Regions from separate parts of the Bradyrhizobium sp. BR 10261 genome, predicted to be linked through region 1. Evidence: predicted binding sites of a transcription regulator. Region 1 holds the regulator's gene; each other region holds the start of a gene.
The links. The regulator PhoB, encoded in region 1, activates phosphate uptake and scavenging genes when phosphate is short. The targets are predictions, from matches to a motif close to TGTCATNNANCTGTCAT.
Positions count from the first base shown of each region.

Region 1 (4,372 bases):
CCGGCTGATGCGCCTTCTGCTTCGCCTTCATGGCGGAGGAGGCCGCGAGCATGCTCTTGAGCTCCGACAGCGGCAGCTCGTTGATATCGAGGAAGTGCTTGGGTGCCTTGCTCATCAGCTTGCCGCCCGCTTGTTGCCTGACAGCGCCGTGCAGGCGCGTTCGAGCCTGACGATGCTGTCCTCGATTTCCGCCTCGGTGACGATCAAGGGCGGCAGGAAGCGCACGACATTGTCGCCGGCGCCGACGGTGAGCAGCTTCTCGTTGCGCAAGGCTGCGACCAGATCACCCGATGGCACCACGGCCTTGATGCCGATCAAGAGCCCCTCGCCGCGGATTTCGCTGACGATATCGGGGTGACGGTCGATCACGGAGGCGAGCTTCTGCTTGAGCAGCAGCGACATCTTCTGCACGTGGTCGAAGAAGCCGGGCTTGAGCATGACGTCGAGCACGGCGTTCGCGGCCGCGATCGCCAGCGGATTGCCGCCGAAGGTCGAGCCGTGCGAGCCGGGGCCCATGCCGGCGGCCGCATCTGCAGTCGCCAGGATCGCACCGATCGGAAAACCGCCGCCGAGCGCTTTCGCCAGCGACATCACGTCGGGTGTGACGCCGGTGCGGCGATGGGCGAAGAGATCGCCGGTGCGGCCCATGCCGGTCTGCACCTCGTCGAAGGCCAGCAGCAAGCCTTTCTCGTCGCAGAGCTGGCGGAGCGCCTTGAGGAAGGCTGATGTCGCCGGACGCACACCGCCCTCGCCCTGGATCGGCTCGATCAGGATGCCGGCGGTATGTGGACCGATCGCCTTCTTCACGGCCTCGATGTCGCCATGCGGGACCTGGTCGAAGCCGTCCATCGGCGGACCGAAGCCTTCGAGATATTTTGCCGATCCCGTCGCGGCCAGCGTCGCGAGCGTGCGGCCGTGGAAGGCGCCCTCGAAGGTGATGATGCGATAGCGCTCCGGATGGCCCTTGGAGAAGTGATGATGGCGGACCAGCTTGATCACGCCCTCCAGCGCCTCGGCGCCGGAATTACAGAAGAACACGAAGTCGGCAAAGCTCTCATTGCAAAGACGCGCAGCGAGCTTCTCGCCGTCAGGGCTCTGGAACAGGTTCGACATGTGCCAGAGTTTCGTGGCCTGCTCCTGCAGCGCCTTGACCAGCGCCGGATGGGCATGGCCGAGTGCATTGACCGCAACGCCCGAGGTGAAATCGAGATAGCGATCGCCATTGGTTGCGATCAACCAGACGCCTTCACCGCGCTCAAAACCGATATCGGCCCTGGCGAAAACGGGGAGCAAATGCGGCGCGGCGCTGTTGGTCATGACGATCTCTTTGGTGGTCATCAGGATGTTTCGGACGGCCTGAACACGCATGGCGCAGCGCGTCATTTGGCCCGGAAAACGAAACGTGCCGCCTTTTAAGGGCGGCACGCGCGACTATCTTATGCTTGGCAATACGGGTGTCAATGCCGCCCGGAAAGCCTCGCGAAACGCTGAATCCGTAGTCTTGCGGTGGCGATTTTGCGGGATTTTCGCCACGGAACATGTGGACGCGAGTCGGCGGACTCTTGCGCGTGAGTCACGGCATATTGTAGCGTTTGGCTTGTCAGATACGACATCTCGTGCAGCGGTTCTGATCCCAAAAGTCCTCATGTACCGGCGTAAACGTTCGGGCGCATCTGGTGCGCCCGGCGAGCCTTAAGGGATTCTGGCGGCACGGGTTTTTCGAAGCTTAGGCATTCGTCGTGAGGCCCCGCAGATGGCTGGCGCCGGCGAAGGAAAGGATGCAATGACGGTTTTGACCTGGTCAGATGATCGCGTCGAGCAGCTGAAAAAGCTCTGGGAGGCCGGACTTTCGGCCAGCCAGATCGCCGCTGAGCTTGGAAACGTGACCCGCAACGCCGTAATCGGCAAGGTGCACAGGCTCGGCCTGTCCGGCCGCGCCAAGAGCCCCTCATCAGCAGCTCCGCGGCCGCGCAAGGCGCGTCCCGCGCAGCACATGATGCGGGTGAGCCGCCCCATGGCGCGCGGCAACACCGCGCTTGCGCAAGCTTTCGAGGTCGAGGTCGAGGCTGAACCTGTTACCTACGACAACGTTGTGCCGATGAGCCAGCGGCTCTCGTTGCTCGAATTGAACGAGGCCACCTGCCACTGGCCGGTCGGCGATCCCTCAAGCCCGGATTTCTTCTTCTGCGGCGGCAAGGCGCTCTCCGGCCTGCCCTACTGCGCCCAGCACTCGCGCGTGGCGTATCAGCCGGCGGCGGATCGCCGACGGGCGCCGGCGAAGCCGGGCACGCGCTGAGTACTTGGTTCAGACGACATCGTCGCGGTACAGGCCGGGACGAAAAAAAGCGCGCCACCTGGCGCGCTTTTTTTTGTTTGCTGGCGGGCAGCTTAGCTTGACGTCTGCTCGGCCTTCGCGAAGCGATCGTCGAGCGCGTAGCCTGCGCCGCGAACGGTGCGGATCGGGTCCTGCTCGCGGCCGAGATTGAGCAGCTTGCGCAGGCGGCCGATATGCACGTCGACGGTGCGTTCGTCGATATAGATGTCGCGGCCCCAGACGCTGTCGAGTAGCTGCTCGCGCGAGAACACCCGGCCGGGATGCTCCAGGAAGAACTCCAGCAGGCGATATTCGGTCGGTCCGAGATCGATCGGCCGGCCCGAGCGCGCCACGCGGCGCTTCTCGCGATCGAGCTCGATGTCGCCGAAGGCGAGCACGGTCGCGAGCCGCTCGGGGCTGGCGCGCCGCAGCAGGCCCTTCACCCGCGCGAGCAGCTCGGGCACCGAGAACGGCTTGACGATGTAATCGTCGGCGCCGGTGGCAAGGCCCCTGACACGCTCGCTCTCCTCGCCGCGCGCGGTGAGCATGATGATCGGCAGCTGCTTGGTGTCGGATCGCGTCCGCAACCGGCGGCATAGCTCGATCCCGGACAGGCCCGGCAACATCCAGTCGAGCACGATCAGATCGGGGATGTGCTCCTTGAGGCGGGTGTCGGCGTCGTCGCCGCGCATCACCGTCTCCACGTCATAGCCGTCGCCTTCGAGGTTGTAGCGGAGAAGCTCGGTCAGAGCTTCCTCGTCCTCAACCACCATAATGCGTGCGCCCATGGGCTCGTCGCTCCTTGCGTAATCAGGTGTTCGGGACCGTCGTGGCGAACGTCGTCATGTCGCCCTTCGGCCGCTTGTCGGTGATGGCCTGGCCTTCGATCATGTAGAATACGGTCTCGGCGATGTTGGTGGCGTGGTCGCCGATCCGCTCGATGTTCTTGGCGCAGAACATCAGATGGATGCAGAACGAGATGTTGCGCGGATCCTCCATCATGTAGGTGAGGAGCTCGCGGAACAGCGAGGTGCAGATGGCATCGACTTCCTCGTCACCCTTCCACACCGCCATCGCCGCCGGCAGATCGTGCGCGGCATAGGCGTCCAGCACCGATTTGACCTGCTGCTGCACGAGGTCTGTCATGTGCTCGAGGCCGCGGAACAGCTTGAGCGGATGGAAATCCGTCTCCAGCGCCGCGACGCGCTTGCCCATGTTCTTGGCGAGGTCGCCGATGCGCTCGAGGTCGGTCGCAACCCGCATGGCGCCGACGATCTCGCGCAAGTCCACCGCCATCGGCTGGCGGCGCGCGATGGTCAGCACGGCGCGCTCCTCGATCTTCTTCTGGAGCGCGTCGAGCTCGGCATCGATGGTGACGACGCGCTGGCCCAGCGCGACGTCGCGGCGGATCAGCGCATCGACGGAATCGACGATCATGCGCTCGGCGATGCCGCCCATCTCGGCGACCAGGCGGGTGAGCTCCTGAAGGTCGGTGTCGAAGGCTTTTGCGGTATGTTCGGAAGCCATGTCCTGTCTCCTCAGCCGAACCGGCCGGTGATGTAATCCTGCGTGCGCCGGTCCGACGGCGACGTGAAGATCTTGCTGGTGTCGTCGAACTCGATCAGCTCGCCCAGATACATGAAGGCGGTCTTGTCGGAGACGCGGGCCGCCTGCTGCATGTTGTGGGTGACGATCGCGATGGTGTAGTTCTCGGACAGTTCCTGGATCAGCTCCTCGACCTTGGCGGTCGAGATCGGATCGAGCGCCGAGCAGGGTTCGTCGAACAGGATCACTTCAGGCCGCACCGCGACGGTGCGGGCGATGCAGAGGCGCTGCTGCTGGCCGCCCGAGAGCGACAGGCCGGAGGCGTTGAGCTTGTCCTTGACCTCGTTCCACAGCGCGCCGCCGCGCAGCGCCTTCTCGACGCGGTCGTCCATCTCGGACTTCGAGATCTTCTCATAGAGGCGGATGCCGAAGGCGATGTTCTCGTAGATCGTCATCGGGAACGGCGTCGGCTTCTGGAACACCATGCCGACGCGGGCGCGCAGCAGGTTGAGA
Region 1 covers NZ_JACOFQ010000016.1:100,718-105,089, reverse strand. The annotation lists gene argF (ornithine carbamoyltransferase) at 1-115, opposite strand, end outside; gene HYH07_RS20050 (aspartate aminotransferase family protein) at 115-1,317, opposite strand; gene HYH07_RS20045 (GcrA family cell cycle regulator) at 1,784-2,296, shown strand; gene phoB (phosphate regulon transcriptional regulator PhoB) at 2,389-3,102, opposite strand; gene phoU (phosphate signaling complex protein PhoU) at 3,125-3,841, opposite strand; gene pstB (phosphate ABC transporter ATP-binding protein PstB) at 3,853-4,372, opposite strand, start outside.

Region 2 (4,372 bases), on a different contig from region 1:
ATGGATGTTGAGCATCCGCCCGTACCACGCCCTGGCGAACTCGGCCGTGAACAGGCGCATGAAGCCGCCGAGGCAGATCAGCTCGATTCCGTGCTGATCGAGCGCGGCCTGCAGCACTTTCTCGAACCCCGCGCGATCCTTGCCGAACGGCTTGCTTTCGATCACCAACGTTGTCACGCCGGCGGCCCTGGCCCGTTCGAGCCCGAGCGCGTCAGCCTTGTTCGAGACCACGAGCGCGATCTCCGCCGGGAAATCCGCGGCGCTGGCCGCCTTGATCAGCGCCGACATGTTGGAGCCGCGGCCTGAGATCAGGATGGCGACGCGCCGTTTCATCGCAGCGGCCGTCATCACAGTGCCAGGTCGAGGTGGCCGTTATAGACAACGCGGTGCTCGCCCTCGGCCGGGATCACGGTGCCGAGCTGCGCCACGGTCTCGCCGGCATCGGTGAAGACCCGCACCACCTCATCGACCCTCTCGGGCTCGACGATCGCGATCATGCCGATGCCGCAGTTGAAGGTCCGGAGCATTTCGAGCTCAGCGATGCCGGCTTGGGCGGCCAGCCATTTGAACACCGGCAGCACCGGCAGGCGTGCCAGATCAATGCCGACGCCGAGATGTGCAGGCAGCACGCGCGGAATGTTGTCGGTGAAACCGCCGCCGGTGATATGGGCGAGGCCCTTCACTGCCCCGGTCTCGCGGATCGCCCGGAGGCAGGATTTGACGTAGAGCCTCGTCGGCGTCAGCAGCGCGCCGCCGAGCGTCATAACAGGGGCAAACGGCGCCTGCGCCTCGAAGCCGAGGCCGGACTGTTCCACGATCTTGCGCACCAGCGAGAAGCCGTTGGAATGCACGCCCGACGAGGCAAGACCGATCACGGCATCGCCCGCGGCGATGTCCTTCCGCGGCAATAACGTGCCGCGCTCGGCCGCGCCGACGGCAAATCCGCCGAGGTCGTAGTCGCCGTCCTTGTAGAGGCCGGGCATCTCCGCGGTCTCGCCGCCGATCAGGGCGCAGCCGGACTCGCGGCAGCCCTCTGCGACGCCTGCCACGATGGCGGCGGTGGCCTCCGGGTCGAGCTTGCCACAAGCGAAATAGTCGAGGAAGAACAGCGGCTCGGCGCCCTGCACCACGAGGTCGTTGACGCTCATGGCGACAAGGTCGATGCCGATCCCGCCGTGCAGGCCAGTCTCGATCGCGATCTTGACCTTGGTGCCGACACCGTCGGTGGCCGCAACCAGGACGGGGTCCTTGAAGCCGGCCGCCTTGAGGTCGAACAGGCCGCCGAATCCGCCGATCTCGGCATCCGCGCCCGGCCGGGCGGTGGCGCGCACCATCGGCTTGATCAGGTCGACCAGGCGGTTGCCCGCGTCGATATCGACGCCTGAATCGGCGTAAGTGAGGCCGTTTTTGCGGTCGGTCATGCCCGATTTCCAGTGGGTTTGCGGCTGGTTACGTCGAATTCCGGGGACGCGCAATGGCAAGCGTGGCGCCCCGCCCTATACTATGTAGAGATATCAACCGGTTCAGCCTCTTAGAGGCCGGATTCAAGGTCAGGTCGGGTGCCGGGAAGCGCCGTGTGAGTATTCCGAACATTATTACCCTGGGCCGCATCATGCTGGTCCCGATCATCGTTTGGGCCATCGTGTCGAGCCAAATGGAGGTGGCGTTCGCCGTCTTCCTGATCGCAGGCATCAGCGACGCCGTCGACGGCTTTTTGGCCAAGCGCTTCAACATGACCAGCGAGCTCGGCGCCCTGCTCGATCCGCTGGCCGACAAGGCGCTGCTGGTGTCTATCTACCTGTCGCTCGGCATCTGGGGCGACATCCCGCGCTGGATCGTGATCCTGGTGGTGTCCCGCGACATCATGATCGTCACTGCGGTGATCGTGTCCTGGCTATTCGACAAGCCGGTCGAGATGAGGCCGTCGAAAGTATCCAAGCTAAACACAGCGGCACAGGTCGCGTATGCGGCGCTGGTGCTGGCCGCCCTCGCCTTCGGCTTCAGGTCGTCGCCGTATGATATCGTCCTGATGGGCCTCGTCACGGTGTTCACCCTGTCCTCGGTGTCGCTCTATCTCGTGGAGTGGCTGCGGCACATGAGCACGATCGAAGCCAAATGAGAGGGGATGCGGCCCCGCAAAAGGCCAACTCCCGATCGAATAAGTCCATTCTCGTTAGACAACGCCGGCGCGCCGGTAAGGAGCAAAGCAAGCGTGGCAGGCCGCGTTCATCCCCGACAATTGGCGTTTTCGCTTCCACATGCGGAGAGCCTCAGCCGGGACAATTTCCTGGAGGGCCCTGCCAATGCCGCCGGTCTCGCCCTGATCGACAGCTGGCCGGAATGGCCCAACCGGATCATGTGGCTCGCCGGCCCCGAGGGCTCGGGCAAGAGCCATCTCGCCGCGATCTGGGCCGAGCAATCAGGCGCCCGCTCCACCACAGCCAGCGCTCTGAGTGCCGCCGCCGTCCCCGGCGCGCTTGCGACCGGCGCGCTAGTCGTTGAGGATCTCAGGGCTGGTGATTTTGACGAGCGTGCTCTTTTCCATCTGATGAACCTCGCCCGCGAGGACGCAGCCTATGTGCTGTTCACCGGACGCGAGGCGCCAGCGGCGGTGGAGGTCGAGCTCCGCGACCTGCGCTCCCGGCTGCGGACGATCCCCGTGATTTCGCTCGCGCCACCGGATGACCAGCTGTTCCGCGGCCTGATCGTCAAGTTCTGTACCGACCGCCAGCTCACCGTGGACGAGGCTGTTGTGAGCTACCTTGCGACCAGGCTGGAGCGCTCCTCGGCTGCCGCACGGCGCGCGGTGGAACAGCTCGACAGCGAGGCGCTGCGGCTCGGCCGTCCCGTCACAAGGGCGCTGGCCGCTGAGCTGCTTCGGGACGCCTGACCGCAGGCGCCGCCTAGGCCCTCTTGGCCCGCTTGACGCGGCGCGGCGGCGGAACATCAATGTCATCGAAACGTCATCGCATTAACACATGCTCCGGCCGGTTTTGCGCATAAGTCGCAAATTGGGGCGAAATGGATGGACCGACTTCTCATGGATTCCGCGCAAGCTGTTGAAACAAAGGAGAAAGCCACGGAAACCGGGGGCTTGCCGGCGATCGCCTCAAGCCCCGAGCGATTCATCAATCGCGAGTTGTCCTGGCTGCATTTCAACCGTCGCGTCCTGGAGGAATCGGTCAACCCCAGCCACCCCATGCTGGAGCGGGTGCGATTCCTGTCGATCTCAGCCAATAACCTCGACGAGTTCTTCATGGTCCGCGTCGCCGGCATCAAGGCGCAGGTCCGCGAGGGCATTGCCGAGCGTGCCCCTGACGGGCTGACCCCGTCCGAGCAGCTGGCGCTGATCAACCGCACGGTTTCGCAACTTGCCAGTGATCAGCAGGCGATCTGGCGTGAGTTGCGCGGCACGCTGGCCGACGTCGGCATCGCGCTGGTCGACGGTAAGGACGTCACCAAGGCGGAGCGAACCTGGCTCGAGGAGTATTTCCTCAACAATGTGTTCCCGCTGCTGACGCCGCTGGCGATCGATCCAGCCCACCCCTTCCCGTTCATCCCGAGCCTCGGCTTCACCATCGCACTCCAGCTGACGCGCGAGGCTGATGGCAAGCCGATGAACGCGCTGATCCGCATGCCCGGCAAGATCGACCGCTTCATCCGCCTGCCGGCCGAGAGCAAGGTCCGCCTGATCTCGCTGGAGCAGGCCACCAGCCTGTTCATCAATCGCCTGTTCCCCGGCTACAGTCTCCACGGCCAGGGCGCCTTCCGCATCATCCGCGACTCCGAGCTCGAAATCGAGGAAGAAGCCGAAGACCTCGTCCGCCTGTTCGAGACCGCGCTGAAGCGGCGTCGCCGCGGATCGGTGATCCGGCTTGAGATCGACGCCAAGATGCCGGAAGAACTGCGCAACTTCGTGCAGCACGCGCTGTCGGCGGCCGACGACGAGGTATTCCTGGTCGACGGCGTGCTTGCCATGAACGAGCTGTCGCAACTCACCCGGCTCGACCGGCCTGACCTCGAATTCACCCCTTACGTGCCGCGCCATCCCGAGCGCGTGCGCGAGCATGGCGGCGATATCTTCGCGGCTATCAGACAAAAGGACCTGATCGTCCATCATCCTTACGAATCCTTCGACGTGGTGGTGCAGTTTCTGCAACAGGCCGCGCGCGATCCCGACGTCGTCGCGATCAAGCAGACGCTCTACCGCACCTCCAACAACTCGCCGATCGTGCGCGCGCTCGCCGAAGCTGCCGAAGCCGGCAAGTCCGTCACCGCGCTGATCGAGTTGAAGGCGCGGTTCGACGAAGAGGCAAACATCCGCTGGGCGCGCGACCTGGAGCGCGCCGGCGTGCAAGTCGTCTACGGCTTC
Region 2 covers NZ_JACOFQ010000012.1:174,134-178,505, forward strand. The annotation lists gene purN (phosphoribosylglycinamide formyltransferase) at 1-333, opposite strand, end outside; gene purM (phosphoribosylformylglycinamidine cyclo-ligase) at 348-1,421, opposite strand; gene HYH07_RS16675 (CDP-alcohol phosphatidyltransferase family protein) at 1,577-2,119, shown strand; gene HYH07_RS16680 (DnaA ATPase domain-containing protein) at 2,213-2,890, shown strand; gene HYH07_RS16685 (RNA degradosome polyphosphate kinase) at 3,041-4,372, shown strand, end outside.
Region 2: a site for PhoB is predicted at 2,951-2,967, ahead of HYH07_RS16685 (RNA degradosome polyphosphate kinase). Genes of this name have one in related genera too.

Region 3 (4,372 bases), on a different contig from region 1:
CGACCTCCTTGGTGGTGAAGAACGGCTCGAACGCGCGCTCGATGACCTCGGACGCCATGCCTTCGCCGTCATCGGTGACCGAGATCAGTGCATAGCTTCCCGATGCGACCTCCGGGTGAAGGGCGCGATAGTCCTCGTCGATCGCGGCGATCTCCGTGCTCAGCGTCAAATGTCCGCCTGACGGCATCGCGTCCTGCGCGTTGAGCGCAAGGTTCAGCACGGCGGATTCGAGCTGGGCGCGGTCCGCAAAGGCCTGGATGGTGCCGGGACCGAACGTCGTCCTGATCTCGATGTTCTCGCGCAAGGTGCGCTTGAGCAGTTTCTGCATGGACAGGATCAGCTCGCCGCAATCGATCGCGCGCGGCTGGAGCAATTGGCGGCGGCTGAACGCCAGCAGCCGCTGCGTCAGTTCTGCGCCGCGTTCGCCTGATTCGCAGATGTCGTCGGCAAATTGCCGCAGATCGGGCCGCGCCTTGAGCTGCTCGCTGAGATGCTCGGCGTTGCCGATGATGACGGTGAGCAGATTGTTGAAGTCGTGGGCGATGCCGCCCGAGAGCTGGCCGACCGTCTCCATCTTCTGTGCCTGCTGGAGCTGCTGCTCGGTGAGCTTGCGCGTGGTCAGATCGTGGATGATGCCGACATGGATCAGCTCGCCATCCTGCCACGCCTGGCCCACCGAGAGGCCCATCGGAAACGTCGAGCCGTCCTTGCGCAGGCCGATGGCTTCGCCGGTTGCGAAACGCCGCGCATGAGCTGCGGAGGAGGGCCTTTCCTCATTGGACATCAGCATGCCGATGTCGCAATTCATGATCTCGTCGGCGCGATAGCCGAACAACCGCTCGCAGGCAGGGTTGAACAGGAGAATGCGGGCTTGCGCGTCGAACAGGATGACGCCGTCAACCGCAGTCTCGACGACAGCGGTGAGGCGCGTCATGCTTTCGCGCATCGCGCGCTGGGCGTCCCCCACCTGTTTGAGCAGCAGCGCCGCGTCCCGGCTCTTGATCGCTTCCTCCTCGAGCGCGGCCTGAACCTTTTGCAGCTCGAACGCGGAAGGGATCGTCAGGATCTTCGGCAGCAGGGGCCACAACGCAGCGGCGGTAAAGATGGAGGCCGCAGCCGCGACCGCCTTGACCATGCCCTCAATGCCGTAGATCGGAACCCAGAGCGTGTAGATCGACAGCACATGCGTCAGGCCGCAGGCCATGATGAAGATCGCGAACGCCCAGTAGACCCAGCCGAACTGGAGGTCGCGCCGCTTGGTGACGAGAATCGTGAGGGCGAACGGGATCGAGAAATAGGCGGCGGCGATGACGGCGTCGGAGGCGACGTGGAGCCAGATCAGCTCGGGCTCCCACAACAGGCAGATGCCGTGCGGTGAAAGCGTCGACGAATCGAGCAGACGTTGAAAAAAGGCCCACATGATTTCTTCCCGAGAGGATTGCGGCCGAAGCCGCCCCCAATTTGGCGTCGCTGGACGAATCCACTCACTAACCTGTCATTCGCACAGTCGGGCGCCAAGGCCGGGCGATGCCGTGGTCATATTTTCTCAGGATATGCACCCTTAAGGGACGACAATCCCGCGCAGTACCGGCTCCGCCTGATTCGTCGGCTTGCTGGGGCTGCGCCGGCGCGCTAGGACAGACGATGGCCAATGTCCTTTTCGACCAGGAATATCCTGCGATGACGACGCCCGTGGCGCTCACCATTGCCGGCTCGGATTCGAGCGGCGGGGCCGGGATTCAGGCCGACCTGAAGACCTTTGCTGCGCTCGGCGTCTACGGCGCATCCGCAATCACGGCGCTCACGGCGCAGAACACCAAGGGCGTCACCGGCATTCACGCGGTGCCGGCAACGTTCGTCACAGCGCAGATCGATGCCGTGTTTTCCGATCTCGATGTCGCCGCGGTGAAGATCGGCATGGTGGCGCAGGCCGCGAGCATCGATGCGATCGCTGCTGCGCTGGCGCGCTGGAAGCCTCGCCATGTCGTGCTCGATCCCGTAATGGTCGCGACATCAGGCGACCGCCTGCTCGCCGCAGAGGCCGTCACGGCGTTGCGCGCGAAACTGATGCCGCTCGCATCCGTGATCACGCCCAATTTGCCGGAGGCGGCCGCACTGCTCGAAGAACCGATCGCGCGAAGCGAGCCCGAGATCGAAAGCCAGGGACGCCGCCTGCTGTCTCTTGGCTGCCGCGCGGTTCTGATCAAGGGCGGGCACGGCGAGGGGGCGGAGAGCACCGATTATCTCGTTGCTGCGGGCACCACGCTGGCGCTCGCCGCGCCGCGCGTCGCGACGCGCAACACCCATGGCACCGGCTGTTCGCTGTCGTCAGCGGTGGCGGCGGGCCTCGCCAAGGGCGAGGATCTCGCGACGGCGGTACGCAACGCCAAAAGCTGGATCAGCGCGGCGATCGGGTCTGCCGACCGTTTCAGCGTCGGTCATGGCCACGGGCCGATCCACCATTTCCACACGTTTTACTGACGCCGGCACCCTGCTGGCGTCCTCCGTCCCGATATTAACCAATGAGGCCGGGGGTTCCGGGGTCTTGCGGGCCATCATTGCCCGACCATGTCGCCTGATTGTCGCATGTGACTGATATTCGCGGGGAGGGCGAGGCAAGGTTCGATTCGTATCTGAGGGGCCTCAAGGGTTCAATCGGTCATCCCCCTGTCACGGGACACAGTTACAGGCTGGCGCATGGGAAGTTACGATGTGAGTGACGAGAGCCCGGAGCGGCGCTTTCGCACGTTGTTCATCTCCGACGTTCATCTCGGAGCCCGCGGCTCTCAAGCCGATCTTCTGCTGGACTTCCTGCGCTACCATGACGCCGATACGATTTATCTGGTCGGCGACATCGTCGACGGCTGGGCGCTGAAATCGAGCTGGCACTGGCCGCAATCGCATAACGACCTGGTGCAGAAGCTGCTGCGCAAGGCGCGCAAGGGCGCCAAGATCATTTACGTGCCCGGCAATCACGACGAGTTCCTGCGCAACTATTACGGCACGCATTTCGGCGGCATCGACGTCGTCGAGAACACGGTGCACACCGGCGTGGACGGCAAGCGCTATCTCGTCATCCACGGCGACATCTTCGACCTCGTGGTGCAGAACGCGCGTTGGCTCGCCCATCTCGGCGACAAGGCCTACGACTTCGCGATCCAGATGAATCGCTTCGTCAACTTTTTCCGCCGCCTGTTCGGCGTGCCCTATTGGTCGCTGTCGCAATGGGCCAAGCAGAAGGTCAAGAACGCGGTCAATTATATCGGCGCGTTCGAGCAGGCGCTCTCGGCCGAAGCGCGGCGCCATGACGCCGACGGCGTGATTTGCGGCCACATCCACTATGCCGTGATCCGCGACGAGAACGGCATCCGCTACATGAACTGCGGCGACTGGGTCGAAAGCTGCACCGCGCTGGTCGAGCACGACGACGGCCATTTCGAGATCATCACCTGGGCGGATCATCTGCAGAAACCCGCGCAAGTGCCGCAAGTGGCAGCAAGGGCCGCTTGATGCGCAACCTGGTCGCGACCGATGCCTGGCACCCGCAAGTCAACGGTGTGGTTCGGACGCTGACCAAGCTGGCTGATGCCGCCAAGACGCTCGGTGTCGAGTTCACATTCCTGACGCCGCAATCGTTCCGCACCTTCGCGATGCCGAGCTATCGCGACGTCCGGCTGGCGATGCCGCGCCCGGCCCGCATTGCAAAGCTGATCGAGGACGCGCGGCCCGACAGCATCCATATCGCGACGGAGGGGCCGATCGGCCTGATGGTCCGCCGCTATTGCCGCCAGCGCAAGCTGCCATTCACGACCAGCTTCCATACCCGCTTTCCTGAATATGTCCGCGCCCGTGTGCCGGTGCCGGGCTCGCTGATCTGGCGGGCGCTACGCCGATTCCACAGCCCGAGCCGGGCCGTGATGGCGGCGACGCCCGCGCTGGCGCGGGAGCTCGGCGAGCGCGGTTTCGACAATGTCTTGCTGTGGCCGCGCGGCGTCGACACCCATTTGTTCCATCCTCGCGCTGTCGATCTTTGCCTGCCAGCGCCGATATTCCTCTCGGTCGGCCGCGTCGCGGTGGAGAAGAATCTCGAAGCGTTCCTCGATATCGATCTGCCCGGCACCAAGGTGATCGTCGGTGACGGCCCGGCGCGCATCGCGTTGGAAGAGGCCTATCCCGAGGCGATTTTCCTCGGGGAAAAGCACGGCGAGGAACTCGCCGACATCTATGCGGCGGCTGACGTCTTCGTGTTTCCGAGCAAGACCGATACGTTCGGCCTGGTCCTGCTCGAGGCGCTGGCGAGCGGCCTGCCGGTCGCGGCCTTCCCGGTCAAGGGTCCGCGCGACGTCATCGGCGATGCGCCGGTCGGCGCGCT
Region 3 covers NZ_JACOFQ010000010.1:162,164-166,535, reverse strand. The annotation lists gene HYH07_RS14170 (PAS domain S-box protein) at 1-1,420, opposite strand, end outside; gene thiD (bifunctional hydroxymethylpyrimidine kinase/phosphomethylpyrimidine kinase) at 1,681-2,481, shown strand; gene HYH07_RS14160 (UDP-2,3-diacylglucosamine diphosphatase) at 2,698-3,510, shown strand; gene HYH07_RS14155 (glycosyltransferase family 1 protein) at 3,510-4,372, shown strand, end outside.
Region 3: a site for PhoB is predicted at 2,658-2,674, ahead of HYH07_RS14160 (UDP-2,3-diacylglucosamine diphosphatase). Genes of this name have one in related genera too.

Region 4 (4,372 bases), on a different contig from region 1:
GCCGAGATCGCCTTCACGGCGACGCGGATGTCGCGTCCCTTCGGCTCTGGCTTGGCGGTCTCGAAATCGATCAGCGCGTCCTGATCCTCGATTGGAAGCGACTTCTTGTAGCCGACGGCCTTCATGGCTTGTCTCCTCAGATGGCGTTTTCGCCCGCGTCTTACCTGTCGCGCTGGCTCCAATTTGGCAAGTACTGTACATTCGGGGATATAGTCCCTGTTTGGATACTATTGGGAAAAACGCATGAAACGGCGCGATTTTGCCCGTCGTCCGGGCTGCTCGGTCGAGGCGACGCTGGATTTGATCGACGGCAAATGGAAGGGCGTGATCCTCTATCACCTGCAGAGCGGCACCCGGCGCTTCGGCGAATTGCGCCGCATGATGCCGGGCATCACCCAGCGCATGCTCACCAAGCAGCTTCGCGCGCTGGAGGAGGACAAGCTCGTCATCCGCAAGGTCTATGCCGAGGTGCCGCCGCGCGTGGAGTATTGCCTCTCCGAGTTGGGCGAGAGCCTGCGGCCGGTGATCGATATTCTGAAAGCCTGGGGCGAGAGCCATCAGCAGCGGCTGTCCTGCGCACCGCCGCCTGATGTCGTGAGGAAGCCGAAGCGCGCGGCGTAAAGCTCCGGGAGCGGCGTGCCGCTCCCGGATGAGAGCCTCAGAACGCGACCTGCGTGCGCATCGCCACGGCGTTGAACGTCGAGCCCGTGTTCACCGAGGAGGTGGCACTTGCCTGCTTGGAGATGTCGCCATGCAGATAGTCGAGCATGAAGCGGACGTTGTTGTTGACGTACCAGTTCAGCGCCGCGGTGTAGATGGTCTGGCGTCCGCCCGCGATTCCGGCGGCGGTCGCGAGCTGATCGTTTAGATTCATCGTGCTCACGCGTCCGGCGATTTCCCAGGCACCCCAGCCGCCACCGGCCAGCGAGAAGGGATTGGCCGGCTTGATGCCGCCGTACGAGGCGCTCGCCGCATTGTAGGCTCGGCTCTCGCCGGTCAGCACATAGCCGACCTGCGCGTAGCCGCCGTCGAATTTCAGGCTCGACGCGCCGAGCGGCGGCAGGCCGGTATTCGCGGTGCGGTCGACATTGAACCAGTAATATTCGCCCTGCGCGATGAACGAGCCGTAGGTCGCGGCCGCTTCGACGCCGTAGACCTGCGCGCCTGACACATTGGCAATCGCCCCGGTCGAGATCAGCGTCGTCGGATCGATCCGCAGTTCGGGTCGGTCGCTGAGCGTCAGTGTCTGCGCCTGCGTCACCAGGTTGCGCGGCGGCTGGATCAGCCATTCCGCATCGGCACCGATATGCAAGGAGTAGCCGTTGCCGCTGATCGGGTTGCCGGCAATGCGGGCGACTGCGCCATATTGCTCGCTGCTGCCGGGCGGGGAGACGCTGGAGGCCGAGTGGATCTGGCCCGTGGTCGGTCCGGTGACATAGGCACCCACCCAGAGCTGGTCATTCCACCAGCGGGTACCGACGGCGGAGCGGAAGTCACCGGCTGCGATGTTCTGCGCGATCACGCCAGCCGAGGCGCGCTCCAGGAACATGATGTCGTTGGAGCTGGTGGACTCGTCGAGCGTCCAGGCAATGTCCATGACGCCGGCTTCTACCGCCATCTTGCCGCCGAACGGCTTCAGGCCGGTGTAGCTGAGAAAGGCATTTTCGATGCCCGACGTGCCGCCGCCGGGCAGGAAGCCGACGGCGGTGGCGCCGGCCGCACCAGTGCCGCCAAAACCGTCGGACGTGCCGCCGAAATCGTAGATCAGGGAGTAGTTCCAGTCGCCAAAGAACTTGCCGACGATGCCGATACGGGCACGGCGAATGTTCTCGCCGCTGTCGAGCTTTTGCGGCACAGTTGATGCCGTGTCGGGACGGTAGTTGTACCCCCCGACATCCCAGTGCACGCGGCTCGTGATGGCAACGCAGTTCTGCTCATCCGCGGTGCAGATGGTCGGCCGGTTGTTCGGCATCGTCACCACGACGCCTGATGGGGCCACCGGACCCTTGACCGGAATGGCCGCGTTGGCATTGGCGAGGGCGGCTTTCGCCTCCGAGCGCGCTTCAGCCTTGGCCTCGGCCTTCGCTTCCTGCCTGGCTTTCGCCGTGGCGGCCGTGTTCGCGGCGGTCTGGCTCTGGAGCTTGTCGAGCTTCTGCTCCAGCAGTTTCAACTGCTGCTTCAGGAGCGCGATCTCCTGCTCGCTGGTGCTGGCCGATTGGGCCTGGGCCTGTGAAGCCGCCAGCACGCCGGCGAGACCAATCGCCGTGGCTGCTAGTCTTGTCCTGCTCATGTCGTGCTCCATCCTTTGACGAACTTCCCCAAGTCGCAACGGGAGAGCCTAAGACTGATCGATGACTGCCCCGCGACGCGCGCGCCCGGCTCTGCGGTTCCCACTGATGCCAATTCGCCGCGACCGAATCCGCCTGGCACGAGCATGCAGGATGATGCGCATCATGCCAATCCATCGTCCCGGCAGATTGCGATTTCGCCCGCTGGGCTTGCAGGTGGGACACACCGGAAAGGGGCTGAATATTGCCGCCCGGCGCCCTTCTATTGGGGGGCGAACGCGCCTATATTCCGGCGTCTTTTCCAAGAGGTAGGGATGTTTCGAGCGAACTTGACCGCCGTCGTCACGGCATTGTGCATAGGCTTTTCGGCCCACTTCAATCCGGCGGCGGCGCAGGACCGTCGCGTGCCCTCGTCGCAGGCCGAACTGCGGTTGTCCTATGCGCCGATCGTGCAGCGGGTGCAGCCGGCGGTCGTCAACGTCTATGCCGCCAAGGTGGTGCAGAACCGCAACCCGCTGCTGGACGACCCCATCTTCCGCCGTTTCTTCGGCGGCGGCCAGCAGCAGGAGCAGGTGCAGCGATCGCTGGGCTCGGGCGTGATCGTCGACGCCTCCGGGCTCGTCGTCACCAACGTCCATGTCATCGAAGGTGCCGACCAGGTGAAGGTGTCGCTGTCGGACAAGCGCGAGTTCGAGGCCGAGATCGTGTTGAAGGACTCCCGCAGCGATCTCGCGGTGCTGCGTCTGAAGGATGCCAAGGAAAAGTTCCCGGCGCTCGAATTCACCAATTCGGACGAGCTGATGGTCGGCGACGTCGTGATGGCGATCGGCAACCCCTTCGGTGTCGGCCAGACCGTGACCCACGGCATCATCTCGGCGCTGGCGCGCACGCAGGTCGGCATCACCGACTATCAGTTCTTCATCCAGACCGATGCTGCGATCAATCCCGGCAATTCCGGCGGCGCGCTGGTCGACATGAACGGCAGGCTCGCCGGCATCAACACCGCAATCTATTCGCGCTCCGGCGGCTCGCAAGGCATCGGCTTTGCAATTCCCGCCAATATGGTGCGCGTCGTCGTCGCCTCCGCCAAGAGCGGCGGCAAGGCGGTGAAGCGGCCATGGCTTGGCGCGAAGCTGCAGGCGGTGACGCCGGAGATCGCCGAGAGTCTCGGCCTGCGTTCGCCAAGCGGTGCGCTGGTCGCGAGCGTCGTTCCCACTGGGCCTGCGGCGAAGGCCGGGTTGAAATCCTCCGACCTCATCACCGGCATCGACGGCCAGGCCGTGGACGATCCCAACGCGTTTGACTATCGCTTTGCCACTCGCCCGATCGGCGGCACAGCGCAGATCGACGTGCAGCGCAGCGGCAAGCCGCTCAAGCTGACCATCGCGCTCGAGACCGCGCCCGATACCGGCCGCAATGAGCTCGTCGTCACCGCCCGCTCGCCGTTCCAGGGCGCCAAGGTCTCGACCATCACGCCTGCGGTTGCCGACGAGCTGCATCTCGACGCCGACACCGAAGGTGTCGTCATCACCGATCTCGGTGATGACTCGCCGGCCGCCCAGGTCGGCTTCCAGAAGGGCGACATCATTCTGGCCGTCAACAACCAGAAGATCGGTAAGACCGGCGATCTCGAGAAGGCGGCGGCCGTCAACCAGCGGCTCTGGCGCATCACGCTGGTGCGCGGCGGTCAGCAGATCAACGTCACGCTGGGCGGATGAGTCCAAAGCGACCACAGCAGACGCCAACTCTCTTCGCCGCGGCGGGGCTCGATCACGATGCCCCGCATCCGCTGCCTGACAGGCTGCGGCCGCGGACGCTGTCGGAGGTCGTCGGCCAGGATCACATCCTCGGGCCCGACGGCGCGCTGACGCGCATGCTGGAGACGCGCACGCTGGGATCGCTGGTGTTCTGGGGCCCGCCCGGCACCGGCAAGACCACCGTGGCGCGGCTGCTCGCGGATGCGACCGACCTGCATTTCGAGCAGATCTCCGCGGTGTTCTCCGGCGTTGCCGACCTCAAGAAGGCGTTCGATGCCGCGCGCGCCCGCCGCGAGATGGGCAAGGGCACGCTGCTGTTCGTCGACG
Region 4 covers NZ_JACOFQ010000028.1:75,607-79,978, forward strand. The annotation lists gene HYH07_RS27975 (zinc-binding alcohol dehydrogenase family protein) at 1-125, opposite strand, end outside; gene HYH07_RS27980 (helix-turn-helix domain-containing protein) at 244-621, shown strand; gene HYH07_RS27985 (OprO/OprP family phosphate-selective porin) at 659-2,290, opposite strand; gene HYH07_RS27990 (DegQ family serine endoprotease) at 2,603-4,006, shown strand; gene HYH07_RS27995 (replication-associated recombination protein A) at 4,003-4,372, shown strand, end outside.
Region 4: a site for PhoB is predicted at 2,341-2,357, ahead of HYH07_RS27985 (OprO/OprP family phosphate-selective porin). Genes of this name have one in related genera too.